DNA from 4 places in the Staphylococcus epidermidis genome. Region 2 is predicted to be linked to each of the others. Evidence: riboswitches for the same ligand, from Rfam matches in the RefSeq annotation. Region 2 holds a riboswitch; each other region holds the start of a gene.

Region 1 (7,951 bases), 620 kb from region 2:
AAACTAAAATTGAAAAACCAATCAAATAATCATATAAACTTAACTAGATGATTACAATATTAAAAAGTTATTTAACTGTCGATAAGATTCTATAAACTTATCGACAGTTTTTTAATATATAAAGGCGAAATTGGTATTTTTATATTCAATTAGGGATGGATGTCTAAAATAGTTTAAAATGATTTTCACGATTTAAAATACTGGTATAAAAGCGATTTTATAGATACGGTTGTCTGACGTCACACAAACGAATGTCTAAAAAATAGTGAATATTTATTGTCATAGATTGAGTTATAAAATCATGAAAATAGTACATGAAATAGCAAGTATTTATCTTTTAGATAACGCCTGTAAAAATATAAAATAGTGGAAATTGATTTTTTAAACGTTATCATTCATATTCAAAATATTTAACTTAGTTTGTCAAACAACGTTTATTTTTATATAACCATAAAATAATATCATAAAGAAGCTATATGAAATTCGAAGTATAATGCCAATGTTTCATATAGCTCCTATTCTAAATATTAAAATTTAATAATTAAATGTATCAATCGTCCTATTCATTTGATGCATAGCCTGAGAGTGGGTAATGATCTGAGTAATCATTGTATTTGTATGTTTTTCCCCAAGATTTCACGGACCATTCTGGTGACTTCACTCTATGTGTATCATTATGCCATGAGCTTGGTTGTGCATGGTCACGATCTAATAAAATATAATCTAAGTGTTGAGGTTCTAATTTAGGATAATTATATTTCGCAATACTATTACTGCTAGTATCCCAACTATATGCATTACCATCGAATTGAGTAGGTAATGAAACATTTAAGTTATTTGCCATTTGTTGATATTCATCTGAATCTTTAATGACATTTAAGTCACCACCGATATAGACGGGTTCATTTTTAGGGATATTCTTGTCTTTTATAAACTGTTTAATTTCACTCATTTGACTCTGTCTAATGTCTTTATCTTTTCCTTTAAAGCATGTTGGATCTTCAGCTTGTAGATGTGTTCCGATAATATGGTGGTATTTGCCATTCTTATTAATTTTAATGTAGGCAAAGCCTTTATTACCTGCCATATCAGCCCCACAACCTTTTTTATAAATATGTTGTTCTTGTTGTACGATAGGCCATTTACTCACAATACCAACGCCACCACTTACTTTTTTAATTTTTCTATAAGTACCAGAAGTATTTTGCCAACCTTCTGTACCTTTACCAACGATAGGTGTTTGATAAGGGTACTGTGAATGTAGACGTGTTGACAATCTTTTTGAAGCTTTTTTATCAAATAATTCATTTAGAATCACGACATCTTGATTTTGAATGTAATCTGCTTTTGAAATTAAATCAGCGCGCTGAGATTGTCCCCAATTAGGGTAGATAGCAGTAGGTAAGAAATACACGTTATGTGTAGTGATTTTAAGACTGTCTTTAAAATCACGTTCACTCGCATATGTGATAGTCGAAAATACTAAAAATAAACTACTTAAAACCAACAAAGTAGTTAGTATACATTTACGTTGCCAATTCAATATTGTTACACCTCGTTTCATTTGATGGTGTGATTATATCAAACAAAATTAAGTATCTTTTGAAAATTACTATTTCTAAATAAAATTTTAATAAAAAATTAAAAATCAATGATGTTTTAAAGAGTTGCAAAAGTTCAGTAACTATTATTTTTTGATAATTTTTAAAAGTAATGTTGTAAACATTTTGATTTTAAAGCTAAAAGTTAAAAAGAGGGTCTAAAAATAAGAAAGAAAATTCTGAAAAATAAAACCTTTACATATTAACTTCTTTAGACATCGGTATGTATGACGTCACACATACCGGTCTTTAAATATATTGAATAAAATAATTAAGTGTATTAGACTGATTTTATTATTTTATTGGAGAGACTGGGGATGATAATATGACTCACCTTACGTTTAAACAAGGTGTGAAAGAGTGTATTCCCACGTTACTTGGTTATGCTAGTGTAGGACTATCGTTTGGAATTGTGGCAGTCTCCCAAAATTTCAGTGTTTTAGAAATTATTTTATTGTGTCTGATTATTTATGCTGGTGCAGCCCAATTTATTATTTGTACATTAGTGATTGCAGGCACCCCTATTTCTGCAATTGTGCTTACAACACTTATCGTTAACTCTCGAATGTTCTTATTAAGTATGACTTTAACACCTAATTATAAGCAATATGGATTTTGGAATAGGGTAGGGCTTGGAACGTTATTAACAGATGAAACTTTTGGCGTTGCTATAACACCATATGTTAAAGGTGAAAAAATTAACGATCGATGGCTACACGGACTAAATATTACTGCTTACTTATTTTGGACTGTTTCCTGTGTAATCGGTGCCATTTTCGGAGAGTATATTTCAAATCCTGATGCGCTTGGCCTAGACTTTGCCATTACCGCAATGTTTATTTTTTTTATGTATATCTCAATTTGAAGGGATTAAGAAATCACGATTGAGAATATATATTGTACTCATTGTATTTGTGATTGTGATGATGCTTCTTCTAAGTTCAATTCTACCTTCATACGTAGCAATTTTAATAGCCGCAATTGTTGCTGCATTGTTAGGGGTGGTGATGGACAAATGACGACAGATTTACATACATTAGTACTTATTATTTTATGTGGCGTGGTCACATTACTCATTAGAGTTATTCCATTTGTTATGATATCGCGTGTCAACTTACTAGCAATTGTAATTAAATGGCTTTCTTTTATTCCTATCACTTTATTTACAGCTCTTATTATAGATGGTGTAATTCAACAACATGATCATGCATTTGGTTATACGCTTAATTTACCTTATATTATTGCAATCGTGCCAACTGTGATGCTCGCTATTTTCACACGTAGTCTAACAGTGACAATTCTCGTAGGTATATTTGTCATTGTTTGCTTACGTTTAATCTTTTAATCTTTGGAAATCATATCAATTCATTGAACTTACAGAAAAAGTTAGTTAAAATTAAAATAATTAGAAAATTTAGACTATTAGAGACGAAATACATTTCTACATCACAATACAATTAAATTACCTAACCTTATTTTGAGAAGCAGAGGGATTTGGCCCGTAGAAGCTTCAGCAACCGACTTTAAATAGCACGGTGCTAATACCAACGAGCAACTCGAATGATAAGTACGATAAGTGCCTTTACATCATTTGAGTAAGGCACTTTTTTAGTTGAAGGAGGTATGGAACTATTATGACGAATTACACGGTTAATACATTAGAACTAGGTGAGTTTATAACTGAATCTGGTGAAACGATTGATCATTTACGTCTACGTTATGAACATGTAGGACTTCCTGGTCAACCCCTTGTAGTTGTTTGTCATGCACTTACTGGCAATCATTTAACATACGGTACGGATGCGCAACCTGGCTGGTGGCGAGAAATCATTGATGGTGGCTACATTCCAGTTCATGATTATCAATTTCTTACATTCAATGTCATTGGAAGTCCATTTGGTTCGAGTTCTAAATTAAATGATGACAACTTCCCAGAATATTTAACATTGAGGGATATCGTTAGAGCTATTGAGTTAGGTATACAAGCATTAGAATTTAAGAAGATTAATATTCTCATTGGAGGCAGTTTAGGTGGCATGCAAGCGATGGAATTGCTTTATAATCGTCAATTCGAGGTGGAAAAAGCAATCATATTAGCCGCTACTGATAAAACGTCCTCCTATAGTCGTGCTTTTAACGAGATTGCAAGACAAGCTATACATATAGGTGGTAAAGAAGGTTTAAGTATCGCACGTCAACTCGGCTTCCTCACGTATCGATCGTCTAAAAGTTATGATCAACGTTTTACACCAGATGAAGTAGTGAGCTATCAACAACATCAAGGTGATAAGTTCAAAGAATATTTCGATTTAAATTGTTATTTAACACTGCTAGACGTCTTAGATAGTCATCATTTAGATAGAGGGAGAGATGATGTTGATGAAGTCTTTCAATCGTTGGAAACGAAAGTACTAACTATGGGCTTTATTGATGATTTACTTTATCCTGATGATCAAGTAAGAGCTTTAGGAGAACGTTTTAAATATCATCGTCATTTCTTCGTACCAGATAATGTTGGACATGATGGTTTTCTTCTAAATTTTAATGATTGGGCGCCTAATTTATATCATTTCTTAAATCTGAAACAATTCCGACGTAAATAGGAAAGTTTTATAATAGAACAAAATCCCCATGAGCACGCATAAGAAATACTAAACAGTGCAGAGTAGGTAAATTTTTCTTTGGAATAAGATAAGTATTATTTGGCATAAAAATAGTCCTACAGAAGATTATATAAGCAAAGCATATTTCATATGTCGTACTTATGCATAACCTGTCACTGGTAGTATGACTTTACTTTATTGTTAAATTTTAGCAAAGAGGTTAAAATAGGAGTTATAGTCAAAAAGTATGGGAGTGGCGTATGTGTTTTCAAAAATACAACCTAAAGCAACTATTTTAGCAATTATTTCATTATTAGTAGTCGCTTTAGTAACACATGTATTACCTGTTCTCGGCTTGATTTTATGTTTATTTGCAACGATTCCCGGTATTGTTTTATGGAATCGTTCCATACAATCATTCGGAATTAGCGCATTAGTAACAGTTGTACTTACAACATTATTAGGTAATACATTTGTCTTAAGTATGATGGTCTTAATCTTATTATTAAGTGCGATTATTGGACAATTACTTAAGGAAAGAACATCTAAAGAACGAATTCTTTATATTTCAACAGCTTCATTAAGTTTAGTTACACTTATTGGATGGATGTTATTACAAACATTCGATAAAATCCCGACGGCAGCTGTATTAATTAAGCCTTTTAAAAATGCAATGCATCAGGCTTTCTTAACAAGTGGAATCGATTCAAACTATAGACAGATTCTTGAGGAAAGTTTCCGACAAATGACGGTCCAACTCCCTAGTTTTCTAATTATAGTTATTTTCATTTTTGTCTTAATTAATCTGATTATTACATTTCCAATTTTACGCAAATTTAAAGTAGCAACACCTATTTTTAAACCTTTATTCGCATGGCAAATGAGCCGTAATTTACTATGGTTTTATCTTATAGTACTTATTTGTGTCATGATTGCAAGTGAACCAAGTACGTTCCAAAGCATCGTGTTAAACTTTGATGTTGTGTTATCATTAGTGATGTACATCCAAGGATTAAGTGTCATTCACTTCTTTGGTAAAGCTAAAAGATGGCCGAACTTCGCAACAATTCTTGTTATGGTAGTAGGGACACTTCTTACACCGGCAACGCATATTGTTGGATTACTTGGGGTAATTGATTTATGTATTAATTTAAAGAAAATAATAAAAAAATGATGATTAAAAAGTGATTAGAGGTGGAAGAATGAACCGTCAATCCACTAAAAAAGCTTTGCTCATACCGTTTATTTTAATGGTACTCACTGCCATAGCACTTGTCGTCGTGTGGTTTATTTTTAACCAATTAGTAGCAGGTATTGCTACAGCTATACTCATTGTGATGATTATTATTAGTGGCGTGTTATTGAGAAAAGCATTTCTAAAAATGGATAGTTATGTGGATGATTTAAGTGGTCACATCTCGGCAAGTAGTAACAAGGCGATTAAGCACTTGCCTATAGGGATGATTGTGTTAGATGAAGATAATCACATTGAGTGGATGAACCAATTTATGACAGATCACATTGAAACGAATGTGATTTCTGAAAATGTCAATGAAGTCTTCCCTAACATATTAAAACAACTGGAAAAAGTTCAAGAAGTAGAAATAGAAAACAACAATTATTACTATCATGTACGATATTCAGAAAACGAGCATTGTTTATACTTCTTTGATATGACTGAAACTGAACGTACAAATGAACTATATGAAGATTCCAAGCCGATTATTGCAACAATATTTTTAGATAATTACGATGAAATCACTCAAAATATGAACGATACACAACGTTCTGAAATTAACTCTATGGTGACACGTGTGATTAGTCGTTGGGCACAAGATTACAATATTTACTTCAAACGTTACAACTCAGATCAATTTGTAGCTTACTTTAACCAAAAAATATTGGCTGAACTAGAAGATTCTAATTTTGAAATCTTAAGCCAATTAAGAGAGAAGAGTGTGGGTTACCGCGCACAACTAACATTAAGTATTGGTGTAGGTGAAGGCACGGAGAACCTTATTGATTTAGGTGAATTATCACAATCTGGTTTAGACCTCGCGTTAGGTCGTGGTGGTGACCAAGTTGCAATTAAGAATATGAACGGCAATGTAAGATTCTATGGTGGTAAGACTGACCCTATGGAAAAACGTACGCGTGTACGTGCTCGTGTGATTTCACATGCCCTCAAAGATATTCTTACTGAAGGCGATAAAGTTATCGTTATGGGACATAAGCGACCAGATTTAGATGCTATAGGTGCAGCTATCGGAGTTTCGCGCTTTGCATCAATGAATAATTTAGAGGCATTTATCGTTCTTAATGATTCTGATATTGATCCGACATTACGTCGTGTTATGGATGAGATTGATAAGAAACCGGAACTAAAAGAACGCTTTGTAACATCGGATGAGGCTTGGGATATGATGACTTCTAAGACGACTGTCGTTGTTGTAGATACACATAAACCTGAAATGGTCTTAGATGAAAATGTCTTAAATAAAGCAAATCGCAAAGTAGTCATTGATCATCATAGACGTGGCGAAAGCTTTATTTCAAATCCATTACTTGTGTATATGGAACCTTACGCTAGCTCAACTGCTGAGCTCGTAACGGAATTACTAGAATATCAACCAACTGAACAGAGATTGACTCGTTTAGAATCAACTGTCATGTATGCAGGTATTATAGTAGATACAAGAAACTTTACGTTAAGAACAGGTTCCAGAACATTTGATGCCGCAAGTTATTTGCGTGCACATGGCGCTGATACAATCTTAACGCAGCATTTCTTAAAAGATGATGTCGATACGTATATCAATCGTTCAGAATTGATAAGAACAGTTAAGATACAAGATCAAGGTGTAGCCATTGCACATGGTTCAGATGATAAAATTTATCATCCTGTAACGGTTGCACAAGCTGCCGATGAGTTGTTAAGTTTAGAAGGCATTGAAGCATCTTATGTAGTAGCTAAACGTGAAGACAACCTGATTGGTATCTCAGCACGTTCTTTAGGTTCCATAAATGTTCAATTAACAATGGAAGCGTTAGGTGGCGGTGGCCATCTGACAAATGCTGCGACACAAATAAAAGGTGCGACAATAGATGAAGCAATAGAACAATTACAACAAGCAATTACAGAACAAATGAGTAGGAGTGAAGACGCATGAAAGTAATTTTCACACAAGATGTTAAAGGTAAAGGTAAAAAAGGCGAAGTTAAAGATGTACCAGTAGGTTACGCAAATAACTTCTTACTTAAAAATAAATATGCTGTAGAAGCAACTCCTGGTAACTTAAAACAATTAGAACAACAAAATAAACGTGCCGAAGCAGATAGACAACAAGAAATCGATGATGCAAAAGCACTTAAAGAACAGTTAAAAGATATCGAAGTTGAAGTATCAGCTAAAACAGGTGAAGGCGGCAAACTATTTGGTTCAATCAGTACGAAACAAATTGCCGAAGCACTAAAAAAACAACATGATATTAAAATCGACAAACGTAAAATGGACTTACCGCATGGTATTCATGCACTAGGATATACTAATGTTCCAGTGAAATTAGACAAAGAAGTCGAAGGTACAATCCGTGTGCACACTGTAGAACAATAATTTAAAGATATGACGCGAGGATAGTACATGATTACTATTATAGGTGCAATTATATAAGATGTATGACTTATACAATTTGTTAACCTCTGAAATATCTGTAGTGTATCTCGTGACAATATCAGATGACGATAAAA
Region 2 (7,951 bases):
TTCATCGCTTCACTCGTAAACTAGGTTTTGATGGTTATAGTGACTTTAAATCCTTTTTAAAATTTGAAGATAGTAAGAATCATCAACTTCCTTCTGATTCTATGGAGCAATTTAAACAAGAAATTGAAAATACATTCAACTATTTAGAACGTATTGATTATCGTTTATTAACTCACAAAATGCATCATGCTACAACAATATACTTATATGGTACTGGACGTGCACAGATGAATGTCGCTGAAGAAGCACAACGTATACTGTTGACTATGCATAAAAATATTATATTGTTACATGATGTTCATGAACTAAAGATGGTGTTAAACAAGACAATTCCAGAAGATTTGTTTTTCATCATTTCACTTTCTGGCGAAACACATCAACTTAAAGAAGTCACACAATTGCTTCAACTGAGACAAAAATATTTTATTTCCGTAACAACAATGAAAGACAATACATTGGCACAACAAGCTGATTACAATGTCTATGTTTCAAGCAATACCTTCTATTTAAACGATGGTACTGATTATTCCAGTTTTATTAGCTATCACATTTTCTTTGAAACACTACTAAGAAAATATAACGAATATAAAGAGAATCATGAATTAACATAGGAAAGTGAGTCATCATATCATTGAATTCAATTCTAACTCTATTTATAAATACTATTTGTCAGGTTCATTTTCAACTTAGACACTGACAATTAAATTATTAAAAAAAGGCTGGGACAAAAAGTTCCAAGATAAGTAAATAAAGACAATTTCTATTGAAATAATATAGGAATTGTCTTTTTTATAATTTTTTGATGATTTTCAACTCGTTGAGCTGTTACTTTTCTTATATTAAGCCACGATGATATCTGAATTCATCGAATTCAGTATCGGGAATTGTTTCTGCAATATCATTTACATGTCGTGAAATATCATTTGTGGGGATAAGAACTGAAGTTTCCATTAGTAGAGTATGTTGAGTCATGTTATAGTCTTTATACATAAGGCACCTCGTTAAATTAGTTTATTGGTATTTATTAAATTATACGAAAGGGCCATATTTTTTAAAGTATTTTAATATAAAATTACATATAAGCACAAAGTATTTTGGCGAGACTCTTGAGGGAACAGGACAAGCTGAAGACTACAGGCTGAAGCTGTCCGATAAGAAAGCGAGCCAACAATACGAAGTATTGTAAATAAATAGCCAGTAAATGAATTTATGAAAACTCATTTACTGGCTATTATGCTAGGGAATTATGTCCCAGCCTCTTTCCTACGATTAGTCAAGTACTTATAATTAAAATAAGCATTACTTAACTAAACCGTTCATTTTAATTTTTTTGAATAAGGTGTTAAACTATATTTGATTGTACGTTTGGCTAATGTGGTGACATTTGATAATCGTACAATTTATGATTCATTACAAGATAATGAATTGTTTTTAATAATCGATTTATACAAGCAATGATGGCAGTCTTATGAGGTTTCTCATTAGGCTGCTTTCTTAGTTTGTAGTAATAATCGACGACATGATTGTCATAATGATGCTGCCCTCTTATTATATTCATAATCACCCAAAATAAAAGTTTTCTCGCTTTTTTATTACCACGCTTGTTGATGGTATCTCTACAGTGTGTATGACCTGATTGATATCGTTTGATATCAATGCCAACAAAAGCATTGAGTTGTTTATTTGATTTAAATCGCTTAATATCACCAATCTCCCCAATAATCATAGCTGTGCTTAGCTTACCAATACCAGGTATCGAATGAATATTTTCAAAATAATCGAGTTGTTGTGCTAATTGAATCATGGCATCATCTAATTGTTTGAGATGATGAATAGATTGTTTTAATTGTTGAATAAGTAAGCGTAATTTTTCGACTAGAAAGGAATGTCTATCGACATTAGGATAGCTTTCTTGAGCAATCACCCTTAATTGAAGTGCATATTTTGTAGCTTTATCCATTGACATTCCCTTATCTGTAGAATTGAATATATGTGTAATCAGTACCTCCTTGTCGATATCAAGAACCATGTCTGGATGAGTAAAGATTTCTGCGATGTTGAGTGCAATGATTGAATATCGACTACTAAATAATCTTTCTAAACCAGGGAATGTTTGATGGAGTAATTCAAGGATCTGAAATTTAAGTCGATTTTGTTCATTCTCGATTTCTAGATGAAAACGGACGCGTTCTCTTAATTCAAAGAATATTAACTCATGTATAGGTAAGTTGTCTGTTTGTTTAAGCGTCGGTCCTAAACAAGCAAGCTTATGAGCATCTGCCTGATCAGTTTTCCATGATCTTAGAGCGCTCGTTTTAAATTTGGCTTCTAACGGATTCATTTGAATATAGTTAATTTGATTTACACAACAAAATCGTTCCATACTTCTTGAATAGATACCTGTAGATTCAAAAATGAGTTGTGGGTGGTCTAAGTCATTCAAATACTTGAGTAAATAGTTGTAACCATTTTTATTATTTTGGATGAAAAACTCTTTTTGGAATTTTTCATTTTTATAATGTGCAACTACACTACTTCTTTTACTAATATCAACACCTAAGTAATCGATAAAAAAACCTCCTTTGAATAATTGAGAAGCTAAAAACTTTACTTAACCTTTCTCATTTCATTTTCCTATACACGGTTTCAAGAACCCAACATACTACAAACGAATTTCAAAAGGCGAGAGTAAAGCTGACTTGTTTTTTATACGGATTTAAAATCCAAGAGTCTGGACAGTCTACTTCTCTCTATAACTATAAAAAATAGCTATGAAAAAATCTATCGTCATAGATTTCTTCATAGCTAATCTTAGTATGTTTTCAGTTTAGTTATGACGCTGTTCCTCAATTTCATCTATCACATTTTGCATTTGATCAATCATCAATTCAAATCCATGTGCTGTTGAATCATGATATTCTTTTTTCTTTTGCTTATATTCTAATGTTGTTAAACGTCTTTCCTTTTCAACAAAAGAGCGATAGTAAAAGAACATTTGAGTTCCGCCATTCTCTCTTTCAAAGAACTCTACTTCAATGACATCCTCTTCCTCACTTAGTCCTGGCATTCCAATCGTCATCTTGATATATTCATCTAAAACTAACTCTTCATATGTACCTTCAATGATGTTTTGTTTACCGTTTCTACTATCAATGATGCGATACTTTCCTCCCTCTTGAATATCTGCATCAAATGATTTATTCGTGCGTTGAGTGGTCATAAACCATTTTTTTAAGATATCTGTTTTTGTCCATGCCTCATAAACGACCTCTGGTGTATATTTGAGTAATCTCTCAATGTCGATTTCTACATATTCATTTTCCACATTATATTTTGCCATTTCATTTCACCTACTTTCACTCTTAATACTATTTTAACGTATTTGAGCTAGGTCACAAACTTTGAGCTCTATAAAATTAAATTATATTAAATAAAACTTATAATTTTAGTGATTTTTAACTTTTTAAATTCAAGATTGAGTGTATAGTCTTGTCTTTATCAATATTTTACTGTTATTCTAAATTGTTTGATACTCAACTTAAAAATAAAATACAGATGGTGTGTATCAAAGAGTCATTATAAAACTGTCAACAATCATAAGATTGTTGACAGTCAATATATACTATGGGGCATATTTTATTTCTTTGACGATTGATTTAAACGAGGTACTCTTAAAATAATTGCTACTAATCCACAAACACCTAATAATATTGGATAAATACTATATTGTAACATTAGGAATGGGGAAATTCCGGCTACACCTGCTGCTGAAATCACTTGTGGACTGTATGGTAATAATCCTTGAAAACACCCACCAAAGATATCTAATATACTTGCTGATTTCCTTGGATCGACATCATATTCATCAGCAATATTTTTAGCTAATGGTCCAGCCATAATAATAGAAATTGTATTATTTGCTGTTGAAATGTCAGCTGCACTCACTAAACTCGCTATACCTAGTTCTGCACCACGCTTTGATTTTACTTTTGACCTTACAAAATTAAGCAACCAATCAATACCACCATTATGTTGGATAATTCCTACTAGACCACCTATAAGCAATGCAATCATAGCAATATCTTCCATTCCGATAATACCTTTAGAAATAGCATTTAAAAGGCCATTCCAACCAAAAGAACCATCAATCAGTCCAATTATACCGGCTAATACAGTACCTCCTATTAATACAATAATTACATTAATACCAACTAACGCAAGAATCAAAACTAATAAGTATGGTATGACTTTAATTAAATTATAATCATAGTTTTTAGTATGATCTATAGAAATACCATTTGTTAAAAAGAATAAAATGATGATTGTAATAATCGCACCTGGTAGTACAATTTTAAAATTGACTTTAAATTTATCACTCATTTTTGTTTTTTGTGTTCTTACTGCTGCAATAGTGGTATCAGAAATCATAGATAGATTATCACCAAACATCGCTCCCCCAACAACTGTTGCCATGGCTAATGCAGCTGGTACATCTGTTGCTTGTGCAAATCCAAAACCTACTGGTGCAATAGCTGCAACTGTGCCAACAGAAGTCCCCATTGAAATTGATACAAACATACAAATAATAAATAGCCCAACAATTATTAGATTTTGAGGAATAAGTGATAAGCCTAAATTAACTGTAGATGACACGCCTCCCATTTTTTCAGCAGTCGTCGAAAAAGCTCCAGCAAGGATAAAAATAAGCATCATCAAAATGATATTAGAGTGACCTGCACCTTTTGTAAATACCTCTACTTTTTTTGCAAAAGTTTCCTTGCGGTTCATAAGTAAGGCAACAATAACAGTAATTGTAATAGCAACATTTAATGGCATAGTGGTAAAATCACCAGAAATAATACCAACACCTAGAAATAGTAAGACAAATAACAATAAAGGAATTAATGCCCAAGCATTGCCATTCTTCATCTCTTTCATAATCTAACCTACTTTCCCGTATAATGGATTGATAGATTTTATACTAAAAAATTCCTATCTATTTAATCAATAACTCAAAAATAAAAAACCAGGACACGTAATCATGCCCCAGTCTCAGTTAACGTCGTGTTTAACCTTATCTTCTAACCTTCTCGGTTACTGGAATTGGCACATGATACAATGTTGCCGAAGCTTCTTTGGGCCAGTCCCTCCACTTCTCTTGATAAGTTATTGAATTGTGTTTAACGTTACAAGATATTTGCAATAACGTCAACACTTATTATTTTAAATATTTTAATAATAGTTTACATATTTTCAATAATAGTAAAGTATTTTTCGAAAATAGCCACACTTATTGATGCTAAGATAAAAATCGTTACTGCAAGTCCAAAAATAACCATCAACTTTAAATATAATGATATGAGCATTGAAATGATTACTACAACAATCACAGTAAAAAATATACACTTAAGACGTTGTGCTTTATGTCTTGATATTACTTTACGTTTTATCCGTTCAGATGATAACGTCTCCTCTAATTGAAGTGATGTAATATGTAATTTTGTTTCTAATAAAACCGCAGTACCCACTGTTGATACTAGAATAAGCATCACTATCCATAAAGGCTGTTGCTTTATAAAGCCAACCACGTAAATACCAAAATATAGTATGCCCGAAATCATACCAAGGATACGATCGAGTTTAGGGCTCACCCATATCATATGATTTCTAATATTATTATTAACAAAATATACATTTTTCAATCCATTCGTTATAAAAGCAATAATCACTATGACATGTATCAATGTGGGATAATCATTAAAAACGTAAAAGATAATCAGTCCTATGACGAAAATGAGCAATGGCATGAATTTATATAGATATGCTTTCATCAATGACACCCTTAAAATGAGATTTACATATGTATTTTTATTTTTATGAGGTAGGCCGATTAACCGTAAATGTTTGACCTAACAAAGAGTAATCATTTCCAGCTAACCTAGCTACCGGATTTAATTGATTTGCATCAATTTTACTATCTTCAAAATAAACTTCTTCATCGATATGGTACACGACAATTTCACCAATTATCAAATCACTCCCGTTATCTTTGTTGCCCAATTGTACTATTTGATGAAGCTTACACTCAAACCTTACTTTTGCTTCTTTGATTGCTGGAACTTTAATTAAATCTGAATCAATCATACTTAGAGAGGTTCTTTTAAGTTCATTAACACCATATTCTAACGGGGCAGCAGTTTCATTCACATCATTAACAATAGCCTCATCAGTAATATGCACTACAAACTCACCTGATTGTTCTATATTTATTGAGGTGTCTTTTCTATTTCCCTTTGTACGTTGAACAGCAATTGCAATCATAGGTGGTGTATGATTAACTACATTAAAAAAACTAAACGGGGCTGCGTTGATATCCCCTTTTAAATTTTGAGTAGTTACAAATGCTATCGGCCTAGGTATAATACTTCCACTAAGTAATTTATAATTTTGCATATCTGAAAGTGTTTCAGCTTTTATTTTTTTCACTATCAATCAATCCAATCAATTTTTATTAAAAATATAAAATTTACTATTTAACTATTGTTGTCCCTTTGCAGACATAATTATAAATAAAAAGTTAAAGAAGATCGTATATTCAATTGAATCACTGTTAGCCTATAAGATAAGAAAGCCTAGGACATTGATATTTGTCCTAGGCGCTTATTATCATAAACAAATCTTATATTAAACTGTATAGGTTTGTATGATGTTTAGCACCTTCGTCGTGCTTTCACTTCGAAAAATATATACTAATCAACATGCTATAGTTAAGTTAATCTATTTGAGTCCCACCAGTCACACCATATACTTGACCGGTAATATAACTTGCATCATCAGAGGCTAATAACACATATGTCCCAGCACATTCAACTGGCTGGCCGGCACGTCCTAACGGTGTGTTTTGTCCAAAAGTAGGTATAGCGCTTTGTGGTTGTCCACCGACAATTTGAAGTGGTGACCAAAACGGTCCAGGTGCAACACAGTTAACACGAATACCTTTAGGGCCAAGTTCGGCTGAAAAACTCTTTGTTAAAGATATAATTGCAGCTTTCGTTGCAGCATAATCATGAAGAATTGGACTAGGATTATAACCTTGAACTGAAGATGTTGTTGTAATCGAGCCTCCTGGTTGTAAATACTCAAGCGCTTTTTGGACTGTCCAAAATACCGGATAGACATTCGTTTCAAACGTTTCGGTAAAATCTTGAGTTTTAAACTCCGATAATTCATCTTGATAAAGTTGATGACCAGCAACCAACGTTACATTGTCTAAACCACCTAATTGCTGATAAGCCTTTTCAACCATGTCATAGTTGAATTGTTCATCTCTAATATCACCAGGAATTAAGATAGCTTTTTGCCCAACATTTTCAATAATCTGTTTTACATCATCGGCATCTTGTTGTTCACTTGGTAAATAATTAATCGCTACATCTGCACCTTCTTTAGCATAAGCAATTGCTGCCGCACGTCCAATTGCTGAATCGCCACCAGTCACTAGTATTTTAAAGCCATCTAATCGATGGTGGCCATGATAAGAATCTTCCCCACAATCTGGTTGTGGTGACATTTTAGCTTGTATACCTGGAACTTCTTGTTCTTGTTTTTCATAATTATCAGTTTTAAATTTATTGCGCGGATCTTGAGCTGACATTTCAAATCATCTCCTAATTCATTTAATGCTTTCTGTATACCCAGTTATCATGTACGTTTAATCATAGAAAATCTGAAATCACTTCAATTTATAAAATTATGTCAATAAACGTTGAACGAGCTGAACGAAATATTGAGGAACTTTTTCCAAAATACGCTCATCTGGATGATATTTAGGATGATGTAAATCATATTTACTGTCGGAGCCAATAAATGCGAAAACACCGGGGTATTCTTCTGTATAACCTGAAAAATCCTCTCCAATAGTAACCGGTTCATCGAGCATTGATACATGATA
Region 3 (7,951 bases), 400 kb from region 2:
TTTCTTTAATACCAATAATTCATTATTGAGTAATATATTTCAATCGTTTATGAAAATTGTTGTAGTTACAAGTATCGTTAATATTATAATACTTATTTTATCGATTGTTTTTGCCGATAAATCTATAAAGTATGCTAAGGAAAGTTCAGATTGGATTAGATTTGCAAGCAAAATATTACCATTGATTATTTTAATCACTATTATTATCCATATTCTTTCATCTTTACATACTTTTGGTTACATTTTTAAATAATAATAATCAACTCTTTTATATTTTGAGGTGAAATATAGATGCAATATCTATATATTTTTGTAGGTGGTGCTTTAGGTGCATTGATAAGATTCTGTTTATCAATGCTTAATGAAGGTTCAACCATTCCGTTGGGGACATTTGTTGCAAATTTATTAGGTGCTTTTTTAATGGGTAGTATCGGCGCATTAAGCCTTTCACTTTTTAAAACTCATCCTAACATAAAAAAAGGGCTTACTACTGGTTTACTTGGTGCGTTAACTACCTTTTCAACATTTCAATTTGAACTTGTAACACTATTTAATCAGCATCATTTTATACTATTTACTATATATGGTGTGACGAGTTATATTCTAGGAATACTAAGTTGTTACCTCGGTGTCAAAATAGGAGGTAGATTTTCTTGATTACTATTTTGCTCGTTATGTTAGGTGGAGGAATAGGTGCTGTACTTAGAGCCCTTATCACAAATATATGCCAACGCTTATTCAATAGTAAAATTCCTATTGCAACATCTATAGTAAATATTACAGGTAGCTTAATTATCGGGTTTATGATGGGACACGCACTCGATAGCCATCATATGTTTCCTTTCTTTGTTACAGGTGTTCTCGGAGGTTTAACTACTTTTTCAACATTATCATCTGAACTTGTTAATATGTTAAGCCCTCAATTTAAACCAATACGTTTTGTAGTTTATTCCCTATTACAATTTATTTTAGGTTTCATTGCTTGCTTTTATGGATATCGCATCTAATATTAAAATAACTTTTACTAACGGTTATATTAATTTATTTCATAGATTATGATTTCTATTTGTATCTTGAATTTTCTTATTAATTTAGAAGCTCAACGAAACTAAATCCTTATTAAGGTCCTCAAGCTATCATGACAACTAGAATCATTGTAGTTAAAATAATAAACATATTCTCAACTCAACGATGTTGTACCAATATATAATAAACATACTAAGATTAGCTATGAAGAAATCTATGACGATAGATTTTTTCATAGCTATTTTTTATAGTTATAGAGAGAAGTAGACTGTCCAGACTCTTGGATTTTAAATCCGTATAAAAAACAAGTCAGCTTTACTCTCGCCTTTTGAAATTCGTTTGTAGTATGTTGGGTTCTTGAAACCGTGTATAGGAAAATGAAATGAGAAAGGTTAAGTAAAGTTTTTAGCTTCTCAATTATTCAAAGGAGGTTTTTTTATCGATTACTTAGGTGTTGATATTAGTAAAAGAAGTAGTGTAGTTGCACATTATAAAAATGGAAAATTCCAAAAAGAGTTTTTCATCCAGAATAATAAAAATGGTTACAATTATTTACTCAAGTATTTGAATGACTTAGACCACCCACAACTCATTTTTGAATCTACAGGTATCTATTCAAGAGGTATGGAACGATTTTGTTGTGTAAATCAAATTAACTATATTCAAATGAATCCGTTAGAAGCCAAATTTAAAACGAGCGCTCTAAGATCATGGAAAACTGATCAGGCAGATGCTCATAAGCTTGCTTGTTTAGGACCGACGCTTAAACAAACAGACAACTTACCTATACATGAGTTAATATTCTTTGAATTAAGAGAACGCGTCCGTTTTCATCTAGAAATCGAGAATGAACAAAATCGACTTAAATTTCAGATCCTTGAATTATTCCATCAAACATTCCCTGGTTTAGAAAGATTATTCAGTAGTCGATATTCAATCATTGCACTCAACATCGCAGAAATCTTTACTCATCCAGACATGGTTCTTGATATCGACAAGGATGTACTGATTACACATATATTCAATTCTACAGATAAAGGAATGTCAATGGATAAAGCTACAAAATATGCACTTCAATTAAGAGTGATTGCTCAAGAAAGCTATCCTAATGTCGATAGACATTCCTTTCTAGTCGAAAAATTACGCTTACTTATTCAACAATTAAAACAATCTATTCATCATCTCAAACAATTAGATGATGCCATGATTCAATTAGCACAACAACTCGATTATTTTGAAAATATTCATTCGATACCTGGTATTGGTAAGCTAAGCACAGCTATGATTATTGGGGAGATTGGTGATATTAAGCGATTTAAATCAAATAAACAACTCAATGCTTTTGTTGGCATTGATATCAAACGATATCAATCAGGTCATACACACTGTAGAGATACCATCAACAAGCGTGGTAATAAAAAAGCGAGAAAACTTTTATTTTGGGTGATTATGAATATAATAAGAGGGCAGCATCATTATGACAATCATGTCGTCGATTATTACTACAAACTAAGAAAGCAGCCTAATGAGAAACCTCATAAGACTGCCATCATTGCTTGTATAAATCGATTATTAAAAACAATTCATTATCTTGTAATGAATCATAAATTGTACGATTATCAAATGTCACCACATTAGCCAAACGTACAATCAAATGTAGTTTAACACCTTATTCAAAAAAATTAAAATGAACGGTTTAGTTAAGTAATGCTTATTTTAATTATAAGTACTTGACTAATCGTAGGAAAGAGGCTGGGACAAAAAGGTCCAAGATAAGTATTTAAAGACAATTTCTATTGAAATAATATAGAAATTGTCTTTTTTATAGTTTTTTGATTATTTTCAGTTCGTTGAGCTGTTACTTTTCTTATATTAAGCCACGATGATGTCTGAATTCATCGAATTCAGTATCGGGAATTGTTTCTGCAATATCATTTAGATGTCGTGAAATATCATTCGCGGGGATAAGAACTGAAGTTTCCATTAGTAGAGTATGTTGAGTCATGTTATAGTCTTTATACATAAGGCACCTCGTTAATTTAGTTTATTGCTATTTATTAAATTGTACGAAAGGGCTTTATTTTTTAAAAGTATTTTAATGTAAAATTACATATGAATACAAAGTATTTTGGCGAGACTCTTGAGGGAACAGGACAAGCTGAAGACTACAGGCTGAAGCTGTTCCCTAAGAAAGCGAGCCAACAATACGAAGTATTGTAAATAAAGAAGCCAGTAAATGAATTTCTGAAAACCCATTTACTGACTTTTTTGCTAGGAATTATGTCCCAACCTCATTTTACTATTGATTTACTTACCGTCAAATTCAAGAGGGTTAGGTCCAATTCTTTTATCTTGATTTAATTGATCAATTCTTTCCATTTGGTTGTCGCTTAATTCAAAATTCCATACGTCTAAATTTTCTTCTATGCGATGTGGTGTTACGGATTTAGGTATAACAACAACATCGTGCTGAATATTCCATCTTATTACAACTTGGGCTGGAGTTTTTCCTACTTCATTAGCTACTTCATTTATGACTTCATCATGGAGAATTTGTGAATTCATTAATGGAGACCATGATTCCATGATAATATTTTGAGCTTCTAAATACTTTCGTAATTTATTTTGTGTTAAATAAGGATGAAATTCTACTTGGTTAATGACCGGTTTAATAGAAACTTGGGCAAGCAATGCTTCAAAATGTTCTGGAGTAAAATTGCTCACACCAATATTTTTCACCTGATTTTGTTTATACAAGTCTTCCATACCTCTCCAAGTATCAATCATTACCGCTTCATTTGTACCTGGCCAATGCATCAGATATAAATCTAAATAATCCAGTCCTAATTTTGCAACAGATTGTCGATAGGCATCTTCCACATTTTGACGTCCAAAATCAGTTAGCCATAATTTAGAAGTTATAAATAAATCTTCACGACTTAAACCAGTCGATTCTAATCCTTCTTTAATACCTTGACCTACCGTTTCTTCGTTACCATAAATCATTGCCGTATCTATACTTCTATAACCCCGTTCGATAGCATATTTTACAGATTCTCTACATTCATCGCCATCTTTTACTCTATAAGTTCCGAGCCCTATTTTCGGCATTGTTCTTCCGTTATAAAATTGAACCGTCTCCATATAATCTCTCCTTTAATCATTGTAATTGAAAAGTTTACTAGTAATACATACCCTATTTTTACTATTTAAAAAAGTAATACTATCAAATCAAAAAAGCCTTCAAAACAATTAATTTGTAGTAATTGTTTTGAAGACTATAATAAGCACTCATATGAAAAATAAAGTAATTTCTTTAATAATTTAATTGAATGACTCGATTTTATCCATGATATCTTGTAAATCATCCACATTGTACTGTATGCGTCCATGGAAAACAAACTTGTTGAAGAATTCATCTAATTGTTCAGGACCAACTAAAACTTTAACATTTGATGACTGCGTATAATGAGAAATTGTAACATCATTATCCTTTTTAGGATTAAAATACAGTATTGATGTAGGCGTATATTTGGTATTCAATTCATTTTGTAAATCTCCTGCTAATTTTTCAATATGTTTAATCTTATCTGAATAATTAACAAAAGATAATGAATGTTGATCTTCATTTTGATCTAAGACCAATGTCTGCGGCTGTGATGAATCTAAGTCGAGCGTGTCAAAAACTTGTGACATCGTAGGTAATTCTTTAAATTGCGCACCACTAATACCATTATAAACATGGCCTTTTAATAATTGAGAATCAATTATATATAAGCCAGTTCGTGTAAGTACAAGATGACTCACACGTTCAATATTAGTTAACTCATTACTAGGCAAGAAAATATTTGCCATAATATGCATATCTTCAGGGCGTATTCTCTTTTCATTTACTAGTCTCTCACGAATACCAATTAATCGCATATCTGTAACATATTCACTATGATTTTTTGAGAATAGTTTCAACGCATCAATTTCACGATTTTTGTTACTAACTGTCACGTCAAAATCTTCTTTTTGTTTTGTAACAACTTTTTTATTCTCAACTCTCTCTTTTTCTAAAGCTTCTTCATGAGATTCTTTTAGATGTTGTTCTTTTTCTTTATAATGTGCTTCTGTTTGATTTTTCACTTTCTTCTTACTATGGTTCGCTACTAAGAAGAGTACAAAGAATAAAACAGCCACAAGTATTGCAACAATTAAGCCAATTACTGTCGGTGAAGAAAAATCCATTAAAACAACGCTCCTTTATCAGTTTCAATAACTCTAATTATAATAGAAAAAAGGCTTATTTTCGACATATATTTTATAATTATTTATTTTCTATTTTACAAGTCATTGAATTTCAACAGCATCTTTTAAAACATTGACTTTATCTAATTTTTCCCATGGTAACAATACGTCTGTACGTCCAAAATGACCATACGCTGCTGTTTGTCTATATATCGGTTGTTTTAAGTCTAACATTTTAATGATACCTGCTGGTCTTAAATCAAAATGCTTTCTTACAGCTTCAACTAATCGTGCTTCTGAAACCTTTCCAGTATCAAACGTATTAATTGAAATGGAAACGGGTTCTGCTACACCAATTGCATATGCAAGTTGTACTTCACATTGTTTAGCTAAACCAGCTGCAACAATATTTTTAGCTACATATCTTGCAGCATAAGCTGCCGAACGATCTACTTTAGTAGGATCTTTACCACTAAAACAACCTCCACCATGACGGGCATATCCACCATACGTATCAACTATAATTTTACGTCCAGTTAAACCAGCATCTCCTTGAGGTCCTCCAATAACGAAACGTCCAGTTGGGTTAATGTAAAATTTAGTTTCATCATCTAATAAAGCTTTATCTACAGTTGGGTAAATAACATGCGTTTTAATGTCCTTTTCAATTTGTGCTAACTCTACATCTTCAGCATGTTGTGTAGAAACTACAATGGTATCAATACGTCTAGGTTTGTCATCTTCACCATATTCAACAGTCACCTGTACTTTTCCATCTGGACGAAGATAATCTAAAATTTCATCTTTTCGTACATCAGCCAATCGTTTAGCAAGTTGATGCGACAGGAATATAGGTAGAGGCATATACGTATCAGTTTCATCAGTTGCATATCCAAACATTAATCCTTGGTCACCTGCACCTGTTGCTTCAATTTCTTCTTCAGAAATATCATTTCGATACTCAAGAGCTTTGTCTACACCCTGTGCAATATCAGGAGACTGTTCATCAATCGCAGTTAACACTGCCATTGTTTGTGAATCATAACCATATTTTGCTCTAGTATAACCAATATCTTTAATCGTTTCTCTCACCACTTTAGGAATATCTACATAAGTAGTTGTTGAGATTTCTCCAGAAATAAGTGCCATTCCTGTTGTTACTGTTGTTTCACATGCTACACGAGCATTGGGATCATCCTTTAATATTTCATCAAGAATGGCATCTGAAACTTGGTCAGCAATTTTATCAGGATGGCCTTCAGTAACTGATTCTGAGGTAAATAATCGTTTATTGTATGTCATCATTTTCTCCTTTAAATAAATTACGAAAATTCTCTTTAAATATGAGAGCTAAATAAAAGAGCCTTCTTCACTATATAGATAGAGAGAAGGCTCTTAAACGTCCATTCGCTCTTATCGTTCAGACCATATTTGTCTGCAAACGGTTTGGCACCTTTCTTTAAATAAAGAGGTTGCTGGGTTTCATTGGGTCCATGTCCCTCCACCACTCAGGATAAGAGAATCCGTTAAACTTAATAATATCTAATTCAAAGTATGTTGTCAATTTTATACATTGTCACTATTTCTATTTTAAAGTGGATAAATTCAATCGGTATGTTATACTATCTAAATGTAAGGGCTTACATAAATTATCGTATGGAGGGATTGGGTATGTCTATAGATACATACACAGAAACACTTAAGATAAATCAGCTAATAGAAAAAGCTACATCACATTTTCAACTATCATCAACACAATTATACAAAAAAATTTTAAAAAATCATGAGGGTGAGTTAACTGAACTGGGGGCAATAAATGTTAAAACAGGTAAGTACACTGGTCGTTCACCTAAAGATAAATTTATAGTCACTGAACCATCGTATAAGGATAATATAAATTGGGGAGATATCAATCAGCCCATGGATGAAGAAACATTTCTAAAACTTTACAATAAAGTACTCGATTATTTAAATCAGAAAGAGGAACTTTACATATTTAGTGGATATGCAGGGAGCGATAAAGAGTCACGTCTTAAACTTAAGGTGATAAATGAATTAGCTTGGCATAATTTATTTGCTCGTAACATGTTTATTCGTCCAGAATCTATAGATGAAGCTCAAAATATAAAACCCAACTTCACAATTGTTTCAGCACCTCACTTTAAAGCTAATCCCAAATTAGATGGGACACATAGTGAAACATTTGTCATTATATCTTTTAAACATAAAGTGATTTTAATTGGTGGCACAGAATATGCTGGTGAAATGAAAAAAGGTATTTTCTCTGTAATGAACTATTTGCTTCCAATGCAGGATATCATGAGTATGCATTGTTCAGCTAATGTTGGAGAAAAAGGAGATGTAGCACTATTCTTTGGATTATCAGGAACTGGTAAGACGACGCTTTCTGCCGATCCAAAACGTAAGTTAATTGGTGACGATGAACATGGTTGGAATAAAAATGGCGTTTTTAATATTGAGGGTGGATGTTATGCAAAAGCAATTCATTTATCTAAACAGAAAGAGCCTCAAATTTATAATGCTATTAAATACGGAACAATATTAGAAAACACAGTTACAAATGATGACGGTACGGTAGATTTTGATGATAACACCTATACTGAAAACACTCGCGCCGCCTACCCTATTGACTATATAGAGAATATTGTTACACCTTCAAAGGCAGCACATC
Region 4 (7,951 bases), 1.1 Mb from region 2:
GTAAGTGTTGGTATTTTATACCGTGATAATATTTAAATAATTATAGATATGTTGTGCGTATAAAGACAATATATCTTACCTTTTACAAAACTACCTGTTCAAAAAATATGGCTAGTGAATTATAGTCATTGTTAGATAACTATAATCACAGAAAAATGTTTATGGATGTTAAAACGTATAACAAAAGTGAGTTAAAAATTAAAGGTTCAATAGCAAAAAACACGTAGATGATTTTATACTGAATCATCTACGTGTTTTTGTATATTCATGTGACAAGCGATTAAATATTATTAATTGTTTGCTATTTACTTAGCAGGTACGACAGCTCCATCATACTTATCTTTAATATAATCTTGAATTTCTTTAGATTGTAGCACTTCCATTAATACTTTGATATTTTTATCATCTTTATGACCTTTTTTAACTGCAATTAAATTTGCATATGGGTTATCTTTAGGAGATTCTAAAGCAATCGAATCTTTTTTAGGACTTAATTTTTGGTCAATCGCATAGTTAGAATTAATGATTACTGCGTCAGCGTCTTGATTTTGATAGATTTTTGGTAAATATTCTGCTGATTGTTTGTTGTTAAATTTAATATCTTTTTTGTTTTCAGTTATGTCATCAAATTTAGCATTTTCAATTTTAACGCCTTTTTTAAGTTTAATAAGACCTTCATCTACAAAGAATTTTAAGAATCGTCCTTGTTCAGCTGGGTTATTTGATACATATACTGTTGCACCTTTAGGAAGATCTTTTAAGCTTTTATATTTTTTTGAGTATACAGCCATAGGTTCTAATTCAACATTCCCAGCCGATTCAATTTTATACCCTTTTTCTTTACTTTCAGTATTTAAGTATGGTGTATGTTGGAAGAAGTTCGCATCGATTTCACCTTTGTCTAATAATTTATTAGGCGTTGTGTAATCGTTAATTGGTTTGATTTTTAAATCATAACCTTTTTTCTTCAATAATGGTTTTGCTTTTTCTAAAATTTCAGCGTGTGGTGCTGGAGATGCACCTACTGTGATAGTTTTTTCCTTATCTTTACCTCCACCACATGCAGCTAAGGCAATCGTTAAAGCCAATACTAAAATAATTCCGAATAATTTTTTCATAGAATATAATCCCCTTTTCTTTAGCGTTTATCGATTTTATTTGTAAGCCAATCCCCTAGGAACTGGATTATAAATACAATAATTAAAATAAATACTGTTGAAACTAAAATGACATCATTTTGATTTCGAGTAAATCCTGTTAAATATGCTAAATTACCTAAACCGCCTGCGCCAATAACACCTGCAATAGCTGTAGAACCTACCAAAGCAATTGCAGTAACGGTAATACCTGAAACTAAAGCAGGCATTGCTTCAGGAAGTAGCACTTTTCTCACAACTATCGAAGTGTTCGCTCCCATTGACCAAGCAGCCTCTATAACACCTTTATCAATTTCTTTAAAAGCAATCTCGACCAATCTAGCGTAGAATGGTGCTGCACCAATAATAAGTGCTGGTAATGCACCAGTTGGCCCACTGATTGTTCCGAGAAGTATACTTGTAAATGGAATTAACAGTAAAATTAATATGATAAATGGAATTGCTCTAAATAAATTAACAATGAATGACACAATCGTGTAGAAAATCTTAGCAGCCAATGAGTTACTTTTCGCAGATAAAAAGAGTAATACCCCTAATATAAGTCCAAAGACAAATGCAAAAAGCGTCGAAACAACAGTCATATATAGAGTTTCTAAAATTGCCTGCCAAACCTCTGGCCACTGAACATTTGGCATTGTCACCATTTCGTGAAATATTTCACCATAAGATTTACCCATGTTTTAGCACCTCCACATTAACGTGTTGTTCGTGAAGATTATGTTTAAATTGCTTGAAATGTTCTTCACTTATATGTGGTATGTGAATAACTAAAAATCCAAGCGAACCGTTTTTAGTATTCTTAATATCTGCTTCAAGAATATTCACATCTATGTTATGCGTCTTCGTCATATAAGATATGATAGGCTCAGTCGTATTTTCACCAGTAAAGTTTAACCTCACGATATATGCATCATGATCTAATGGCTCCAAATACTCTAAAGAATCTTCAAAATCATCGTTTAAATCATCTTTCACAAAACGTTTTGTTACTTCGTGTTGTGGATTCTCAAATACTTTACTTACCGCTCCCTGTTCGATAACTTTACCGTTTTCCATTACAGCAACTTCATCACAAATTCTTCGTATAACATGCATTTCATGTGTTATAAGTACAATAGTTAAATTTTGTTGTTCCCTTACCTTCAATAATAAATCTAGAATTTCATCTGTAGTTTGTGGATCTAATGCACTTGTTGCCTCATCGCATAACAATACATCTGGATCATTAGCTAATGCTCTCGCAATACCCACTCTTTGTTTTTGTCCGCCTGATAATTCAGACGGATACGCACTTTCTCGACCTTTTAGGCCGACAAGTTCAATGAGTTCCAATGCTTTTTGTTTAGCTAGACCACTTGGAACGCCAGCAATTTCTAATGGAAATGTTACATTTTTCAATACATTTCTTGACCATAGCAGGTTAAAATGTTGAAAAATCATACTCACTTTTTGTCGTTTTTTTCGTAACTGTGATTTAGATAATTGACTTATATTGTCACCATCTATAATGATTTCACCTGACGTTGGAGATTCTAAGTTGTTAAACATTCTTATAAGCGTACTTTTGCCAGCTCCTGAGAAACCAATCACACCAAAAATAGAGCCGGATTCAATGTTTAAATCAACGTGATCAACAGCAAGAACATCTTTATCCTTGGTATGATAGCGTTTAACAATTTGGTTTAGCTTAATCACGTTAATAGCCTCCTTATGTTGCTTAGTAATCAAATTAAAAATGCTTTCTCAATTTTTAGAAAATTTGAGAAAGCATTTGTTGAAATGTTCTTTCTCTCATCTTCTAAAGTTATACTTTATGTGAATTGGCACCATTTCTATTTTAGACGGTTGCCGGGCTTCTTAGGGCACATCCCTCCACCTCTCTCGATAAGAGTTAAAGCATATTTAATTTGTATTAATCCTACCATCGTACTAATGTTTCGTCAATAATTATTTTAAATTTTCTAACAAATAAGTAACTGACTGAAATGCGTAGATTCTTTTTATCTCTTCCTCTCTACGCATAAGCAACAAAACAGGAACAGACATAATTTGTTTCTCTTTACTCCATTCAGGATAAAAATTAAGATCTATTTTTTTTATTGGCAATTGTAAGATTTCATTAGCAATATCCAACATCCTTTCAGAAATCTTACATGTTCCACACATTGGTGTATAACCAAATATGAGATGTTTTTCTTTATTAAAATTAACAGTTATGTCTTCAATATCCTTCAATTTATTCATTTACTAAAACTAGCCTTTCAGTTTTTAAATTATTCATAAGTTTCTTTTCTTTTTTTACATTAAAACCATATCTACTTAATACATGTGCTAAATAATTTTTAGGACACTTAGCAACCTCACAAAACGTTTTATCAACATAAATATGTTCACTTTCGCTTAAATAACGTTTAAACCATTTTCTAATTTTTTCACCCTCATCATCAGAATCAGCAAGAACATAAACTTGTTTGTCATAAAGTGTTTCTATCATGTTGTCTATCTTATCTATACTCATAGTGCCATGTGTACAAATGATATTTGCAGGTTCAGCGATTACTTGTTGTACTCTTTTCTTATCCGATTTACCTTCAACAATAATAACCTTATTTACAATAGCCATGTCAATCCACCTTCTAAGCGTCAAAGTAACTATCACTATCATCATTCACAAAATCCCCAAAACCTAAACATTTAGTGACACTGCAATTTTTAATTGCTAGTGTCACTTATGCTTGAGCTTTGCTCAGGCGTTCCTCTTTTTCACTGCAATTTTTAATTGCTAGTGTCACTTATGTATGGGCTTTGGCTTACGTTCCAGATTAAAGTTGTTCCTTATAAAAAAACTCCTTGATTAAATCTAATCGAGGAGTTTGCAATCATTATTCACCAATCATTTCTGAGTATTGATCTGCTGATAATAATTCTTCTAATTGACTATCGTCACTAATTTCAATTTTAACCATCCATGCTTTTTCGTATGGCGATTCATTTACAAATTCTGGGCTATCTTCCAATTCTTCATTAACTTCAACAATTTTCCCAGAAATTGGCGCATACAACTCTGATACTGTTTTTACTGATTCCACACTACCGAATGTGTCACCTTCATTTAATTCATCGTCAGTTTCAGGTAGCTCAACAAATACGATATCACCTAATTCGTTTTGTGCGTATTCTGTAATACCAATTGTTGCTACATTATTTTCAATTTTAACCCACTCATGCTCTTTAGAATATTTAAATTCGCTCGGTACTGCCACGAGAATCCCCTCCTGATTAATTTAATTACAATTTAATAATGCCACACACATATTATTCATTCAACTATTATTACAAAGAATAAATGAATTAAAATTCGTTTTTAAATATACAAAACACCATTTTAATTTATATTTTTTTATTAATGTTCACTTTCTCTAAATTAATATCACACCTATAACCATTGGTGTTGATACTCATTTTCTTTAAATCCTAAAGTCAAATGGTTACCAGAAATAGCTAATGGACGTTTAACCAACATTCCATCTGAAGCAAGTAGTTCTAGTTTTTCATCATCAGACATATTTTTAAGTTTCTCTTTTAAATTTAATTCGCGATATTTGATACCATGTGTATTAAACAACTTATTAATATTCACACCCGTTTTATCTACGATATTTTTGAATTCTTTTTTAGTCGGTGTATGTTGAACAATATCAATGGATTCATAATTCACATCGTGCTCATCTAAAAACTTTGCAGCCTTTTTGCACGTTGTGCATTTCGGATACTGATAAAATTTAATCAATTACCTTTTACCTCCTTCTCTCTATTAACTTAAATATATCATGATATTTAATTGAACGCTTTAATTTTCAAGCTAATATTTTTGTTAATGTGCAGTCATTCGTTATAATAAGTTTACCAAATTACAAAAGGAGTAGATAGTGATGAAAAATATTCATCAAACCGAAGAATTTAATTCTACTATTGGTAGTACTGATCCAGTAATTATCAAGTTTGAAGCCGACTGGTGTCCAGATTGTAAAGCGATGGATATGTGGATAGATCCAATTGTTGAAAAATATAATAATTATCAATGGTATGTGGTCGATCGTGACGAATTAGAAGATGTGACAACTGAAAATGATGTTATGGGTATCCCAAGTATTTTAATATTCCAAAATGGTAAAAAATTAGCACACTTGCATTCAGCAAATGCTAAATCACCTGAACAAGTTGAATCATTCTTGACTGAACATTTAGATCAATAATATTTAACTAAAAAACCTGAGACATCATCACACGTCTCAGGTTTTTCTTGTATTATTCGTCAGTAACTAAAGTAAATACTTATGTTTTCAACTCTGTTACTCACTGTATCGGTGAAACGATAAACACAAATTCCATCTCACCTAATTTTAAATTTTAATACACGCTCAATATCACGGATGATTTATTCAAATTCGGTAATAAGATTTTTATTTTTACGTTTAGCCTTCGTTGGTACTTCTTCTAAATCAGTAAGATACAAAAATCCTGCTAATATTTCATTATCCTTTACACCCAAAGCTTTTCGTATTTTAGGATCAAAGATATATTGTGGCGACTTCCAACAAGTACCAATACCCGCTTCGTATAAAAGTAACATTAAATTTTGAGCAAAAGCTCCAAATGCAAAATAATTTTCACGACTTTGACGTTGTCTTGGATCATCTTTTAAAATCAACAACAACATGCCACCTAAATTTGTTACTGCATGAAAGTGATCCTCTCGCTTATCCGGACTATCTGGAAAAGCAAATCTTGTGATATCCCTACTAAAATCACCGAGTTTATCTTTTGAAATATGAACCAATCTCCATGGTTCTCTCATACCATGATTTGGAGCGTCAGTAGCTTTATATATTGCATCGTAAACCGTTTGATCATCAACCACCATATCGTGTTTAAATTTTTTGACGCTTCTACGATTAGATATAGCTTCTTGTAATTCCAATGTATTTCGCTCCCTTTATTTTATACATGATAACCATTATCAATTATAAGATACATTGTTATTGAATTCAAACTTACAAGTTAATCCTCATAAAAAGAAACCATGGATTTTAACTTAGAGACATGTATCTGTCCGGGTGCTTGTGGTTCTTCTATGCAACCATAAGACAGCGTTCCACCAAATACGCCTTGAGCAATTCGGCTGACTTTACCCAAACTAGACATCGATATACCGACAATTCGGCATGTTGTGTGCTTCGCTGTGAGTGACATGGCTTCTAATAAATGTAACACGTCCTCTTGACATTTGGGCATAACCGCAAGCTTTAAATACTCAGGATTGAGTTTTTGCATTTTAAAGTAAATAAATTTAAGTTCATCTAAAGCAGGTGTTTCTTGAAAATTATGATGCGAAAGAACAACTTCGAGCCCTTTTTGTTGTGCACGTTGAACAAGATGCGTATATTTTTCAATTTTGACGGCACTGCTCCACTCAATATCAATCATATCAAATTGTGGACACTCAATTAATTCACCTAGTATATTTAAATACTCTTGCTCATTTACAGCTCCTTTTCCTCCTTGAACTGAAGTTCTATATGTTACTAATATTTTCAAATGGAATATTTTTAATTGCTTAATCACTTCATTTAATAATGCCTTATTAAATGATGGCCATTGGTCAATGCGCAATTCAATGATATCTATTGATTCTTCGTTTACTTTTATATCTTTGAGTAAAGTTTTAGAAAGCTTGTCTTCTGGTGCAATTGTCGCTGCAATATCTACATGGGTCATTCTATCCCTCATTTCGTACACTATAGTAATTTTATTTTATATGATTTTCTTTCATTCATACAAATATCTCTAAACTTATTATTAAAATTTAAAACGAATGATTAAGTACATCTACTGGTGGGTATCAATAAAATACATACAATTTGAGGAGGTAATAATGATGGCAGTTCAATATGAAACTAAAGCGACTAACGTAGGTGGACGTAAAGGTCATGTCCATACTGACGATAATGCAATAAATGTAGATGTATTACCACCACAACAAGCTGACGGTAAAGCGACTAATCCAGAACAATTATTTGCTGCAGGTTACGCTTCATGCTTTAATGGTGCATTTGATTTAATTTTAAAACAAAATAAAGTGCGCGATGCTGAACCTGAAGTAACGTTAACGGTACGCTTGGAAGACGATCCAGATGCCGAAAGCCCAAAACTTAGCGTTGATATTCATGCAAAAGTTAAAAATGTTTTATCACAAGAAGATGCTGAAAAATATTTACAAGATGCGCACGACTTTTGTCCGTATTCAAAAGCTACACGTGGCAATATCGATGTAAACTTAAATGTTGAAGTAGTAGAATAACATTTTATCGATTAATTATATTCTCCACCCACAATTTGTGTTATCAAATTGTGGGTGGTTTTTTGAGGCTGGGACAAAAAGGTTCAAGATAAGTAAAAAAGACAATTTCTATTGAAAAAATATAGAAATTGTCTTTTTTATAATTTTTTTGATTATTTTCAGCTCGTTGAGCTGTTACTTTTCTTATATTAAGCCACAATGATGTCTGAATTCATCGAATTCAGTATCGGGAATTGTTTCTACAATATCATTTACATGTCGTGAAATATCATTTGTGGGGATAAGAACTGAAGTTTCCATTGGCAGAGTATGTTGAGTCAAGTTATATTCTTTATACATAAGGCACCTCGTTAATTTAGTTTATTGATATTTATTAAATTATACGAAAGGGCTTTATTTTTTAAAAGTATTTTGGCGAGACTCTTGAGGGAAC

The links. A riboswitch is a leader RNA that binds a small molecule or an ion and turns the genes downstream of it on or off. The one in region 2 is predicted to bind S-adenosylmethionine.
Region 1: another riboswitch for S-adenosylmethionine. It lies ahead of metX (homoserine O-acetyltransferase MetX); the one in region 2 lies ahead of FNL83_RS02945 (Na+/H+ antiporter NhaC family protein).
Region 3: another riboswitch for S-adenosylmethionine. It lies ahead of metK (methionine adenosyltransferase); the one in region 2 lies ahead of FNL83_RS02945 (Na+/H+ antiporter NhaC family protein).
Region 4: another riboswitch for S-adenosylmethionine. It lies ahead of FNL83_RS09430 (methionine ABC transporter ATP-binding protein); the one in region 2 lies ahead of FNL83_RS02945 (Na+/H+ antiporter NhaC family protein).

What each region holds. Positions count from the first base shown of each region.
Region 1 is NZ_AP019721.1:12,550-20,500, forward strand. Features, by position in the region: gene serS (serine--tRNA ligase) at 1-29, shown strand, start outside; gene sph (sphingomyelin phosphodiesterase) at 560-1,543, opposite strand; partial or broken gene FNL83_RS00050 (AzlC family ABC transporter permease) at 1,927-2,620, shown strand; gene FNL83_RS00055 (AzlD domain-containing protein) at 2,617-2,946, shown strand; SAM riboswitch class I at 3,071-3,171, shown strand; gene metX (homoserine O-acetyltransferase MetX) at 3,236-4,204, shown strand; gene FNL83_RS00065 (YybS family protein) at 4,452-5,378, shown strand; gene FNL83_RS00070 (DHH family phosphoesterase) at 5,407-7,374, shown strand; gene rplI (50S ribosomal protein L9) at 7,371-7,817, shown strand.
Region 2 is NZ_AP019721.1:629,525-637,475, reverse strand. Features, by position in the region: gene FNL83_RS02960 (MurR/RpiR family transcriptional regulator) at 1-611, shown strand, start outside; gene FNL83_RS12035 (hypothetical protein) at 835-972, opposite strand; gene FNL83_RS12335 (hypothetical protein) at 989-1,186, shown strand; gene FNL83_RS02955 (IS110-like element ISSep2 family transposase) at 1,370-2,569, opposite strand; gene FNL83_RS02950 (SRPBCC family protein) at 2,828-3,340, opposite strand; gene FNL83_RS02945 (Na+/H+ antiporter NhaC family protein) at 3,637-4,938, opposite strand; SAM riboswitch class I at 5,072-5,168, opposite strand; gene FNL83_RS02940 (hypothetical protein) at 5,244-5,831, opposite strand; gene FNL83_RS02935 (flavin reductase family protein) at 5,875-6,486, opposite strand; gene FNL83_RS02930 (SDR family oxidoreductase) at 6,773-7,654, opposite strand; gene FNL83_RS02925 (amidohydrolase) at 7,751-7,951, opposite strand, start outside.
Region 3 is NZ_AP019721.1:1,026,372-1,034,322, reverse strand. Features, by position in the region: gene FNL83_RS05255 (hypothetical protein) at 1-253, shown strand, start outside; gene crcB (fluoride efflux transporter CrcB) at 292-657, shown strand; gene FNL83_RS05245 (fluoride efflux transporter FluC) at 654-1,007, shown strand; gene FNL83_RS05240 (IS110-like element ISSep2 family transposase) at 1,465-2,664, shown strand; gene FNL83_RS12060 (hypothetical protein) at 2,894-3,031, opposite strand; gene FNL83_RS05235 (aldo/keto reductase) at 3,334-4,170, opposite strand; gene FNL83_RS05230 (hypothetical protein) at 4,351-5,259, opposite strand; gene metK (methionine adenosyltransferase) at 5,362-6,561, opposite strand; SAM riboswitch class I at 6,670-6,779, opposite strand; gene pckA (phosphoenolpyruvate carboxykinase (ATP)) at 6,931-7,951, shown strand, end outside.
Region 4 is NZ_AP019721.1:1,936,233-1,944,183, forward strand. Features, by position in the region: gene FNL83_RS09415 (hypothetical protein) at 1-36, shown strand, start outside; gene FNL83_RS09420 (MetQ/NlpA family ABC transporter substrate-binding protein) at 306-1,118, opposite strand; gene FNL83_RS09425 (methionine ABC transporter permease) at 1,139-1,834, opposite strand; gene FNL83_RS09430 (methionine ABC transporter ATP-binding protein) at 1,827-2,852, opposite strand; SAM riboswitch class I at 2,946-3,048, opposite strand; gene FNL83_RS09435 (thioredoxin family protein) at 3,105-3,401, opposite strand; gene FNL83_RS09440 (toprim domain-containing protein) at 3,394-3,780, opposite strand; gene gcvH (glycine cleavage system protein GcvH) at 4,040-4,420, opposite strand; gene FNL83_RS09455 (arsenate reductase family protein) at 4,594-4,947, opposite strand; gene FNL83_RS09460 (thioredoxin family protein) at 5,090-5,413, shown strand; gene FNL83_RS09465 (nitroreductase family protein) at 5,596-6,138, opposite strand; gene aroD (type I 3-dehydroquinate dehydratase) at 6,219-6,935, opposite strand; gene FNL83_RS09475 (organic hydroperoxide resistance protein) at 7,096-7,518, shown strand; gene FNL83_RS12105 (hypothetical protein) at 7,702-7,839, opposite strand; partial or broken gene FNL83_RS12255 (hypothetical protein) at 7,869-7,951, opposite strand, start outside.